3 regions of the Pantoea sp. X-Soil-ISGK-355 genome follow, and region 3 is predicted to be linked to each of the others. Evidence: predicted binding sites of a transcription regulator. Region 3 holds the regulator's gene; each other region holds the start of a gene.
What was found. Region 3 encodes PurR, which represses purine synthesis genes. Its sites were predicted from a motif close to CANGCAAACGTTTGCNTG; they were not measured.

Region 1: a site for PurR is predicted at 1,789-1,806, ahead of purH (bifunctional phosphoribosylaminoimidazolecarboxamide formyltransferase/IMP cyclohydrolase). Genes of this name have one in related genera too.
Region 2: a site for PurR is predicted at 1,716-1,733, ahead of tusA (sulfurtransferase TusA). Genes of this name have one in related genera too.

What each region holds. Positions count from the first base shown of each region.
Region 1 covers NZ_AP035971.1:280,611-284,823, forward strand. The annotation lists gene purD (phosphoribosylamine--glycine ligase) at 1-33, opposite strand, end outside; gene purH (bifunctional phosphoribosylaminoimidazolecarboxamide formyltransferase/IMP cyclohydrolase) at 53-1,642, opposite strand; rRNA gene AC6I8J_RS01225 (16S ribosomal RNA) at 2,274-3,813, shown strand; tRNA gene AC6I8J_RS01230 (tRNA-Glu) at 3,903-3,977, shown strand; rRNA gene AC6I8J_RS01235 (23S ribosomal RNA) at 4,208-4,213, shown strand, end outside.
Region 2 covers NZ_AP035971.1:3,779,379-3,783,591, reverse strand. The annotation lists gene iolE (myo-inosose-2 dehydratase) at 1-200, shown strand, start outside; gene AC6I8J_RS17475 (DcrB family lipoprotein) at 250-804, opposite strand; gene AC6I8J_RS17470 (7-cyano-7-deazaguanine/7-aminomethyl-7-deazaguanine transporter) at 921-1,586, opposite strand; gene tusA (sulfurtransferase TusA) at 1,791-2,042, shown strand; gene AC6I8J_RS17460 (zinc/cadmium/mercury/lead-transporting ATPase) at 2,095-4,213, opposite strand, start outside.
Region 3 covers NZ_AP035971.1:1,831,498-1,835,710, reverse strand. The annotation lists gene AC6I8J_RS08450 (C40 family peptidase) at 205-1,014, shown strand; gene cydH (cytochrome bd-I oxidase subunit CydH) at 1,062-1,151, opposite strand; gene purR (HTH-type transcriptional repressor PurR) at 1,433-2,458, shown strand; gene punR (DNA-binding transcriptional activator PunR) at 2,455-3,360, opposite strand; gene punC (purine nucleoside transporter PunC) at 3,468-4,213, shown strand, end outside.

The DNA of each region.
Region 1 (4,213 bases), 1.6 Mb from region 3:
ACGTCCGCCATTGCCGATTACTAAAATTTTCATCTGTTACTCTCCAGAACGATTAATGGCGGAAGTGACGCATGTCGGTGAAGATCATCGCAATGTCATGCTCATCGGCTGCCGCAATCACTTCTTCATCGCGGATGGAGCCACCTGGCTGGATAACGCAGCTCACGCCTGCCGCGGCGGCGGCATCAATACCATCGCGGAACGGGAAGAAGGCATCTGACGCCATGGCTGAGCCTTTCACTTCCAGACCTTCATCGGCTGCTTTAATACCCGCAATTTTAGCGGAGTAGACGCGGCTCATCTGACCCGCGCCAATGCCGATAGTCATGTTGTCGCGTGCATACACAATGGCATTGGACTTAACGAACTTCGCGACTTTCCAGCAGAACAGCGCATCACGCAGCTCCTGTTCTGTTGGCTGGCGCTTGCTGACTACACGCAGCTGGCTGGCGTCCACCATGCCGAGATCACGATCCTGGACCAGCAGGCCGCCATTGACGCGTTTAAAATCCAGCGCGGCAGTGCGGTTTTGCCACTGGCCGCAGATCAGGACACGAACATTCTGTTTCGCAGCGGTAATTTTTAGCGCGGCTTCGGAAACGGCAGGCGCGATGATCACCTCAACAAACTGGCGGCTGATAATCGCCTGTGCCGTCGCTTCATCCAGCTCGCGGTTAAAGGCAATGATGCCGCCGAACGCGGAGGTCGGGTCGGTCTGGTAAGCACGCTCATAGGCTGCCAGCAGATTGTCACCGGTCGCGACACCACAGGGGTTAGCATGCTTAACAATGACGCAGGCGGGTTCACTGAACTCTTTAACGCATTCCAGTGCCGCATCCGTGTCAGCAATATTGTTATAGGAGAGCGCTTTGCCCTGAACCTGCTGCGCGGTCGCTACTGACGCTTCAGTAATGTTCTCTTCTATATAGAAGGCAGCATCCTGATGGCTGTTCTCGCCGTAACGCATATCCTGCTTCTTAATGAAGTTCAGATTCAGGGTACGCGGGAAACGGCCAGCGGGCTGATTGCGTTCACCGTGATAGGCCGGCACCAGGGTACCGAAGTAGTTAGCGATCATGCTGTCATAGGCGGCGGTATGTTCGAAGGCTTTGATGGCCAGATCGAAACGGGTCTCAAGCGTCAGCGCGTTCTCATGCGCATCCATTTCAGCAATGATGGCGTCGTAGTCACCGCTGCTGACCACAATGGCGACATCTTTATGGTTCTTGGCAGCAGAGCGCACCATGGTCGGGCCACCGATGTCGATGTTTTCCACCGCCTCTTCCAGTGAACATCCTTCACGGGCGACCGTCTGTGCAAAGGGATAGAGGTTAACGACCACCATGTCGATTGGGCTGATGTCGTGCTGCGCCATGATGGCATCATCCTGGCCGCGACGACCCAGAATGCCGCCATGCACTTTCGGATGCAGGGTTTTGACGCGTCCATCCATCATTTCCGGGAAACCGGTGTAGTCAGAGACTTCAGTAACAGCCAGACCCGCATCCGCCAGAAGGCGAGCGGTTCCACCTGTGGAGAGCAGTTCGACACCGCGACTTGAGAGCGACTGAGCAAATTCGAGGATACCGGCTTTGTCAGAGACACTGAGCAATGCGCGGCGTACAGGACGAGGTTGTTGCATGGTGGTTTATCCCTTGGCTTTGTTTCGCGTATATAAGAGCGTTACGTCAGGCTTTACAGCGGTTTTCTCTTCTATATAAGAAGAAAAGATCAAAAACCTCAGGTAACGCCCCGAAAAGGGGTGTCCGGAATATTGCCCGGCATTGTAGCGAAAACGTTTGCGTGATGCTCGCCTAAATTCATTCAGCCTGCTCTGTGTGGATAACATTGTGCGTAACTGCGTATAACAGCGGCTTTTGCTGTGGAATGCAGCGAACGCTCTTTTTTATGCAATTTATGGGTTGCGACTCTCCGGCAACTCCCTATAATGCGCATCCATCAACACGGCACACCGGAAACGGGAAACGGGTTGAAGGTTCAGGAGACTGACCCGCCGGAGAAAAACTTCTGAGAAAGAGGTTGACTCTGCAGGAGGAAAGCGTAATATACGCCACCTCGCGACAGGACGCTAACGCACTGTTCGCACTGCTCTTTAACAATTTATCAGACAATCTGTGTGGGCACTCGCAGGATTGATATCAGCGTCTCCGGACGCACAAAAATATCAAAGCCTCACGAGTGAACACATAATGAAATTCATTATGACGTTTTACAGATGAGCATCGCTGCACTTGTTGCAGCAAATCAAACTTAAATTGAAGAGTTTGATCATGGCTCAGATTGAACGCTGGCGGCAGGCCTAACACATGCAAGTCGGACGGTAGCACAGAGAGCTTGCTCTCGGGTGACGAGTGGCGGACGGGTGAGTAATGTCTGGGGATCTGCCCGATAGAGGGGGATAACCACTGGAAACGGTGGCTAATACCGCATAACGTCGCAAGACCAAAGAGGGGGACCTTCGGGCCTCTCACTATCGGATGAACCCAGATGGGATTAGCTAGTAGGCGGGGTAATGGCCCACCTAGGCGACGATCCCTAGCTGGTCTGAGAGGATGACCAGCCACACTGGAACTGAGACACGGTCCAGACTCCTACGGGAGGCAGCAGTGGGGAATATTGCACAATGGGCGCAAGCCTGATGCAGCCATGCCGCGTGTATGAAGAAGGCCTTCGGGTTGTAAAGTACTTTCAGCGGGGAGGAAGGCGGTGCGGTTAATAACCGCGCCGATTGACGTTACCCGCAGAAGAAGCACCGGCTAACTCCGTGCCAGCAGCCGCGGTAATACGGAGGGTGCAAGCGTTAATCGGAATTACTGGGCGTAAAGCGCACGCAGGCGGTCTGTTAAGTCAGATGTGAAATCCCCGGGCTTAACCTGGGAACTGCATTTGAAACTGGCAGGCTTGAGTCTTGTAGAGGGGGGTAGAATTCCAGGTGTAGCGGTGAAATGCGTAGAGATCTGGAGGAATACCGGTGGCGAAGGCGGCCCCCTGGACAAAGACTGACGCTCAGGTGCGAAAGCGTGGGGAGCAAACAGGATTAGATACCCTGGTAGTCCACGCCGTAAACGATGTCGACTTGGAGGTTGTTCCCTTGAGGAGTGGCTTCCGGAGCTAACGCGTTAAGTCGACCGCCTGGGGAGTACGGCCGCAAGGTTAAAACTCAAATGAATTGACGGGGGCCCGCACAAGCGGTGGAGCATGTGGTTTAATTCGATGCAACGCGAAGAACCTTACCTACTCTTGACATCCACGGAATTCGGCAGAGATGCCTTAGTGCCTTCGGGAACCGTGAGACAGGTGCTGCATGGCTGTCGTCAGCTCGTGTTGTGAAATGTTGGGTTAAGTCCCGCAACGAGCGCAACCCTTATCCTTTGTTGCCAGCGATTCGGTCGGGAACTCAAAGGAGACTGCCGGTGATAAACCGGAGGAAGGTGGGGATGACGTCAAGTCATCATGGCCCTTACGAGTAGGGCTACACACGTGCTACAATGGCGCATACAAAGAGAAGCGACCTCGCGAGAGCAAGCGGACCTCACAAAGTGCGTCGTAGTCCGGATCGGAGTCTGCAACTCGACTCCGTGAAGTCGGAATCGCTAGTAATCGTGGATCAGAATGCCACGGTGAATACGTTCCCGGGCCTTGTACACACCGCCCGTCACACCATGGGAGTGGGTTGCAAAAGAAGTAGGTAGCTTAACCTTCGGGAGGGCGCTTACCACTTTGTGATTCATGACTGGGGTGAAGTCGTAACAAGGTAACCGTAGGGGAACCTGCGGTTGGATCACCTCCTTACCTGAAGATACCTTCCGGCGCAGTGTCCACACAGATTGTCTGATAAAAAAGTAATGAGCAGGACGGCTGCGAAGTCGTGACACTATCGTGTCCCCTTCGTCTAGCGGTTAGGACTCCGCCCTTTCACGGCGGCAACAGGGGTTCGAATCCCCTAGGGGACGCCACCTGCTTGGTGACAGGTGAAAGATGTCTCCATACAGTATCTCAAAGCCGTTCTGGCTGCGTAAGCAGCCGGGTCGCGTTTGAGATATTTGCTCTTTAACAATCCGGAACAAGCTGAAAATTGAAACGACGTGTCGCTTTCATTCTCCGTAACAAGAATGAAAAACGCGGCACGTTCGAGTCTCTCAAATGCTTGCAGTCTGCAGCGTTGCAAAACGCCTGTGGGTTGTGAGGTTAA
Region 2 (4,213 bases), 1.9 Mb from region 3:
TCCTGGAGGGCGTCAAAAAGGGCACCTTTACCGTACCTGGCGATGGCGTGATCGACTTCAAACCTGTGTTTAAAATCCTGGACGATTACGGCTACAAAGGCTGGATGGTGGTGGAAGCGGAGCAGGATCCGGCGCTGGCCAATCCGTTTGAGTATGCGGTGAAAGCGCGGAAATATATCCGGGAAAATACAGGCTTATAAAGTTCTGTGAACAAAGGCGGGCTTCCCGGTGGGAAGCCCGCCTTTTGTTTTACTTCAGCGTAATGCTTTTCACAATGTTGTCAGCATCGCTCTGTGCCTGCTGCTGATTATCGCCTGGCAGCGTAATCTGCAGTGTCACCAGCTTGCCATCCACTTTTGCCAGAACCACGGAAGACCATGAGGTCTGGTTGTTAGCAGAAATCACCGTATCCAGCTGCTGGGCGGGCTGATCTTTCAGCGTCACAGATTTGTTCGACACCACCTGCAACTGTGGATCGCGGTTACGCTGCTGCTGTTCCATACGCTGCGACAGCACATCCAGACCATCATTGGTCGGGTCACCGGCAATCACAATAATGGCGCGGGCACCGGTTTCATCCGCATAAACGTGCATGTTCGTAGTCTGCGAACCCAGTTTACCGCTTTTATCGGACATGCCTGGTGGCAGCGAGAAGCTCAGTTTGCCATCCATCAGCGTGACGGTCTGCGCCGACTGACTGGCGCTGACGCCGTTGTCGTTCGCCGCTTCATCTTTCTTCTGGTCACAGGCCGCCAGGCCAAGTACCAGTAAACCCATTCCTACATATTTCACCAGGTTGCGCATCAGAATCCCTTTTTAAGTTTCCAGTCAGGCATTAATACAACAGGAATCAGGTTGCAAACGCAACCTGATGATTGTCAGAAGATCTTAGCGGATAGGAGTGGAAACCGTATGGGCACTTAGCCGAAATTGACCTGGCGGGCGGTCTGGCGTTCAGCCAGACGTTTAAGCGCGGCATTGAGCAGTACGCCGTAGGCGGGCAGGAAGAAGACCATGCAGATCAGCACCTTGAAGCTGTAATCTACCAGAGCAATCTCAACCCAGTGCTGCGCCATAAACGCATCGGGGCTTTTATAGAAGGCGATAAAGAAGAAGGCCAGGGTATCGCTGATATTCCCCAGGAACATGGCGCAGCCGGGTGCTATCCACCACTGAGGCAGACGACGCAGACGGTTAAAGACATGAACGTCGAGGATCTGACCCAGTGCATAAGCCATAAAGCTGGCGCAGGCGATACGGGCCACAAACAGGTTCATCACTTCCAGCGCCTGCCAGCCCTGCCATTCACCCTGATAGAACAGCGCCGAGACGCCATAAGAGATAAACAGCGCCGGGATCATTACGGCCAGAATAATGCGTCGGGCCAGCGGTGCGCCAAAAATACGCACGGTGAGATCGGTCGCCAGGAAGATAAACGGGAAGCTGAACGCGCCCCAGGTGGTGTGGAAGCCAAAGACGGAGATCGGCAACTGAACCAGGTAGTTACTGGAGGTGATCACCAGCAGGTGAAACAGCGATAGCCAGAAAAGCGCATGCATGCGCTGACGTGAAGAAAATGCGAGCATATTCAACCTTTTTAATGTTGGGGTGAGGGAACCCATTGCGGGACGCCGTTCGGGCAGCGCCTGGCAGTTTTATGAGCAAAAAGCGGCGGCATATTACCGCGTTGTGCTTTTTATGCAATGGTTAATTTTAACGCAATCGTTATCGCCTTGCTTCACCGCCAGCACGCGCTAGAATGAGCGCCCCTTACCTGAACCGAGTTGATTATGAGCGATGCCTTTTCCTCTGCCGACCATCAGCTGGACGCCCGTGGCCTGCGTTGCCCGGAGCCGGTGATGATGGTGCGCAAAACCGTACGCAGCCTGCAGGATGGCGAGACGTTACTGATCATCGCCGATGATCCGGCAACGACCCGCGATATTCCCGGCTTCTGCCGCTTTATGGAACATGGCCTGCTGGCGCAGCAGACCGACACGCTGCCCTATCAGTTTCTGATCCGCAAAGGTATAGCCGGTTAACAGCAGCCGTTCAGGCCGCCGTTAACCGCACTCTTCAGACAGCGCTTTTTACTCAGGCGCGACGTCGCAGTAACCGCAGCGCGTTGGCCGTGACCAGCGCGGTCGCCCCGGAATCTGCCAGCACGGCCAGCCAGAGTCCGGTCAGACCCAGCAGGGTAGTGACCAGGAAAATCGCCTTCAGCCCCAGCGCAATACCGACATTCTGGCGGATGATGCGCCGTGTCCGGCGTGCCAGTGCTATCATCGGCACCAGATTGCTGAGTTGATTACGCGTCAGGGCCGCATCGGCCGCTTCCAGCGCGACATCGGTGCCGCTGCCCATCGCAATGCCCAGCGTTGCCGCTTTCATTGCTGGCGCGTCGTTAATGCCATCCCCGACCATCGCCAGCGGCTGTTGCTGACTCAGTTCACGGATCGCCGCGACTTTATCGGCGGGCAGCAGGCTGGCGCGATAATCAATATCCAGCTGGCGGGCAATGGTCGCCGCAGCGCGCGGGTTATCACCGGTCAGCATCAGGCTCTCAATACCCAGCTTTTTCAGCGCTTTTAACGCATCGGCGGCGTCGTCGCGCAGCTGATCGCGCAGAGCTAGCGCACCCAGTGCTTCGCCATTGCGCATCAGCACCACCAGCGTTTCACCTTCGGCTTCCTGTTGCGCTATCTGCGCATTTTGCTGCGGCGTCAGACCGGGCGTATGGCTGGGCGTCAGCAGCTGAATCTGCTGGCCTGAGACCTGCGCACGGATGCCGCGTCCCGCCTGCACCTGCTGATCCTGCGCGTCAGGAATCACCAGGTTACGCGCCTGCGCGGCCGCCACGATAGCGCTGGCCAGTGGGTGGGTGGCACCCTGTTCCGCAGCGGCGCTCAGCGCCAGCATCTCTGACTCGCTGGCCGTACCAAAGCGCAGGATCTGCGTCAGCTGTGGCTTGCCCAGCGTCAGTGTACCGGTTTTATCAAACGCCATTCTGCGCACCGAACTCAGCCGCTCCAGCGCCGCACCGCCTTTGATCAGTGCGCCCTGACGCGCCGCCGCAGCCAGCCCCGAGGTAATGGCTGCTGGCACTGAGATCACCAGTGCACAGGGGCAGCCAATCAGTAACAGGGTCAGCCCTTTATAGATCCACGGCTGCCAGTCGCCTGCGAAGAGCAGGGGCGGCACCATCATGACCAGCAGCGACAGCAGCATCACCAGCGGCGTGTAGATGCGGCTGAACTGGTCGATAAAGCGTTCGACCGGCGCACGGTGCGTTTCCGCTTCCTCGATCAGTTGCAGGATACGGTCAATCGCGCTTTCACCCGGCTTCGATACCACTTCCAGCATCACCAGCCGATCCACGCTGGTGGCACCGGCAAGGATTTTTTCACCCTTGGTGTGCGTCACCGGCAGCGACTCACCGGTCAGCGCGCTCTCATCGAAACTGGCGAGCGGGCTGATTAAACAGCCATCGACCGGCAGGCGGCTGCCCGCCGCGACTTCAATCACATCACCCGGTTGCAGCGCCGCCAGCGGCACTTCACTGCGTTTGCCCTGTTCCAGACGAATCGCCGATTCAGGCCGCAACGCCATCAGACTGGTGACGCCGCTGCGTGCCCTGGAGGCGGCATAGCTTTCCAGCTTTTCGCCCAGCTGAAACAGCATCAGCACCATCGCGGCTTCGGCGTGCGCGCCAATGATCAGTGCGCCAGCCGACGCCAGGGTCATTAAGGTTTCAATGGTAAAAGGCGATCCGCTGCGCAGACGCTGCCAGGCACCGCGCGCCACCGGGATCAGGCCGACCAAGGTGGTCAGCACAAACAGCCGATCGCCCCAGACGGGTGCGAACTGGCTGAGAACGCTGCTGGCGATCACCAGCAGTGCCAGTAAAATCAGCATGCGGTTATGTTGCCAGTCGGGCTTAGCGGGGAATGTGGCCGACGTGGCTGATGGGGTTGCGAGCTGGAAGCCGGCTTTTTTCACCGCCTGTTCAACGGCGTTCAGTACATCGTGGTCAGCGTTAACCACCAGCTTCTCGCTGCTGAACAGCACACGGGCGTCGGTCACACCACTTATCTGACGGACAGCGGTTTCAATAGTGCGGGCACACGACGGGCAATCCATCCCGCTGACCTGCCAGCTAAAGGGATAACTGTCGGCACCTCGCCGGTCGCTTTCCTCAGCGGGGTCGGTGTCG
Region 3 (4,213 bases):
AATTCGTAATAATTTCGTTGAGATAAGATGCTGAAAATGTTCATTTTCAGCGCGATTGCATGGGTTGCAAAGATTAATATTAAAAGGCATTACAGTTTTTAAAAGAACTGGACTAGAATGGCCTGGGCACTGATCCTGGATCAGATTAATCTCAACTTTGTCGCGGTGCGTAGTGGCCCTGACAACTTAACTAATCAACGGACTATGCGTTTAATCATTACGCTTTTCATGCTGGCCTTTGCGCAACTGTTTTTCAACGTCGCTGCTGCTTCCCCGCACACGCCGGTGAACGTCAGTACGCATAAAGCAGAAAAAAAGAGTGCGCGCGATGATGAGCGCCGCAAGCGTCGCCAGGTAAAAACGGTGACCAAAAAAACTCGCCTCAGCCCTGTTCAAAAACTCAAAACGAAAAAACAGAAAAAAGTCGAACTCACTGCTAAACAGACGCCTGCTAAGAAGACCTCGCTTAAAACCGCCCGTATCAGCAAAAGCAAAGAAAAAAATAAAGAAAAAAAACGCTATGGTCATCAGCGCCTGCTGAAAACCGCTGAGGTCACCACCAGCGAACCTGGCACGATTAAAATGAGCAAATCACACCGTCAGCGCTACCAGAAAGCGCGAGAAACCGCGATGACGAAGCTGATGGGACAGCTGGGTAAACCGTATCAGTGGGGCGGCACCTCACCACATACTGGTTTCGATTGCAGCGGTCTGGTCTGGTATGCCTATAAAGATCTGGTGAAGTTTAAGATCCCGCGTACCGCTAACGAGATGTATCACCTGCGTGACGCAGCACCGATTAAGCGTGAATCGCTGGAGAAAGGCGATCTGGTCTTCTTCCGCATTAACGGTCGCGGTACGGCGGACCACGTCGGCGTTTACCTGGGCGATGGCAAGTTTATTCAGTCGCCACGTACCGGCAAAGATATTCAGATCAGTGCATTAGGCGAAGATTACTGGCAGCGCCACTATATTGGTGCCCGTCGGGTGATGACGCCGAAAACCATTCGCTGAGCAGCACTACAGTCCGAAAAAAGCCGGGATTATCCCGGCTTTTTTTATTAGTGCAGAATGGCGGTAAAACTGAAAGCCACAATCATCAGCAGACAGCCGACAGTGGTCATTAACGCCAGTTTAAGATCGGTACTCATTGTTTGCTCCTTAGTCACACACTTTGTAGGGATATGGCATTTTCCCACAGGGTCCGGTAAAAATCTCGTTTTATCCGTTCAGCCTTGTTAGAATCTCGCCTTTGTTGCGCAACGCGTGCAACCCTGATTCCGTTTGCGCATCTTTTGAGGCGTTTTTTCTCCGCCAGAAGCCTGTTTACCGGCCAGAAAAGCCGCATTTTTGCGGAAAAAACCCTGAGCAGACGCAAACGTTTAACATTACGCTTATCATAGAGTTAGGTAAGCACTGGAGTCCGATTTTCATGGCAACAATTAAAGATGTGGCGAAACGCGCTGGCGTCTCAACGACCACCGTTTCGCACGTCATCAATAAAACCCGCTTTGTCGCTGAAGAGACGCGCGAGGCGGTCTGGCAGGCAATTAAAGAATTGCACTACTCGCCGAGCGCTGTAGCACGCAGTCTGAAAGTAAACCACACCAAGACGCTGGGTCTGCTTGCCACCTCCAGCGAAGCGCCCTATTTCGCTGAAATTATTGAGGCGGTTGAAAATCACTGTTTTGATAAAGGCTATACGCTGATTCTGGGTAATGCGCATAACGACCTGCAAAAACAGCGCGCCTACCTCAGCATGATGGCGCAGAAGCGTGTCGATGGCCTGCTGGTGATGTGCTCTGAGTATCCGGACGATCTGCTGCAGATGCTGGAAGAGAACCGCAATATCCCGATGGTGGTGATGGACTGGGGCGAATCGCGCGCCGACTTTACCGATACGGTTCTCGATAATGCCTTCCAGGGCGGCTATCTGGCGGGACGCTATCTGATTGAACGCGGACACCGCGATATCGGTGCCATTCCGGGTCAGATGGAGCGCAATACCGGCGGCGGACGCCATGCCGGTTTCCTGAAGGCACTGGAAGAAGCGGGAATTCAGCCGCGCGCGGAATGGATTGTGCAGGGTGACTTTGAGCCAGAGTCGGGTTATCAGGCGATGCAGCAGATCCTGTCGCAAAAGCAGCGCCCGACCGCCGTCTTCTGCGGCGGCGACATCATGGCGATGGGGGCCATTTGCGCCGCCGACGAGATGGGTCTGCGCGTGCCGCAGGATATTTCGGTAATCGGTTATGACAATGTGCGCAACGCACGCTATTTCGCCCCTGCCCTGACCACGGTGCATCAGCCTAAAGCCCAGTTGGGTGAGAAGGCGCTGGATATGCTGCTCGACCGCATCACCAGTAAGCGCGAAGTGTCACAAACGATTGAAGTCCATCCGACGCTGATTGAGCGCCGTTCAGTGACCGATGGTCCGTTCCGCGACTATCGCCGCTAATCCTCGCTTAACCACTCCTGATTAAGCGTTTGCGCATCACCCAGATAGCTGAGCAACCAGCCTGTCGCCGGTGATGCGCGATCCTCGGCCCAGCTAACGCAGCAGGGGCTGTCCGGAAATGCTACCGGAAGCGTTAGCTCCACCAGCTCGCCACTGTCGAGCAGTGGCCTGGCCAGATGCCCCGGCACCATCGCCACGCACAAGCCCGCCTGCACGCATTCCAGTCCGGTTTGCCACTCCGGCACCACCAGCCTGCGCTGGTTATCCAGCGTCCATGTCATACGACGCGGCAGTGCGCGTGATGTATCTTCCAGCACCAGGGACGGCCAGCTACGCAGCGTGTCGTCATCTATCTGGCTCGCCTGCGTCAGCGGATGATCGGGCGCGACCACGCAGCGCCAGTTGAGCGTACCCATATCGCGAAACGCAAACCGTCCGCCCACCGGAATTGCCTGGGTGGCCCCAATCGCAACTTCTACCCGGCCATCGGCCAGCGCATCCCAGACACCATTAAAAACTTCATAGCTGATGATCAGCTCCATATCGGGGAAGTGGCGATAGAAATCTTTGACCAGCTGCCGGGTGCGCTGAGGTTTGGCGATACGGTCAACGGCAATGCTGAGCTGCCCGCGCCAGCCATTGGCCAGCTGCTGACACTGCCGCCGTGTAGCAAGCATTTTTTTGATGACGCTGCGCCCTTCCCGGACAAAATGTTCGCCTGCTGGCGTCAGCACCACTTCACGATGCTGGCGTTCGAACAGCGGCACCGCCAGCCAGTTTTCCAGCTGACGCACTGTATAGCTGATGGCAGAAGGTACCCGATGCAGCTCCTGCGCGGCTGCGCTGAAGCTGCCCCCTCGGGCAACCGCGTCAACGACCTCTAATGCATATTCTGACCACATAATCTGCCTTCAAAAATTTTAACAGCAACCGGCAAATATTACCGTTTCACAGCGGCAAACGCACCTTTTACACTCTGCCGCGTTTATCCTGCAAAAATGAGAATGAGATGCTGTCGAATAAAGGATTTATGCCCTATCTTGCCCTGCTGAGCATGCTCGGATTTTTAGCCACTGACATGTATCTGCCCGCCTTTGGTGCGATGCAGCACACCTTTAATACCTCGCCCGGCCTGATTAGCGCCAGTATGAGCCTCTTTCTGGGAGGCTTTGCCGTGGGTCAGCTTTTCTGGGGACCGCTCTCCGACCGCATCGGCCGTAAGCCGGTGCTGCTGGCCGGACTGACCCTGTTTGGCGTCGGCTGTGCGGGCATGCTGTGGGTGAATGATATTACTCTGATGCTGGCGCTGCGCTTTGTGCAGGCCATTGGCGTCTGTGCTGCCGCCGTGAGCTGGCAGGCATTGGTGGTGGATCGCTACCCCGCCGCGCGCGCCAACAAAGTCTTTGCAACGATTATGCCGCTGGTTGCGCTCTCCCCGGCGCTGGCCCCGTTGCTGGGTGCCTGGCTGATCGGTCACTTCCACTGGCGTTCGATTTTTCTGGTGCTGACACTGATTGCGGTGGCGTTGATTCTGACCACCCTGCGTCTGCCCACAGTACGCCCGGAAGCACGCGAAAAAGGAGCACAGCCCGGCTTTCTCACCCTGCTGAAATCCCGGGTCTACAGCGGCAACGTGCTGATCTACTCTGCCTGTTCTGCCAGCTTCTTTGCCTGGCTGACCGGATCGCCGTTCATTCTGGCGGATCTGGGTCTCTCGCCCGCCGATATCGGCCTGAGTTATGTACCCCAGACCCT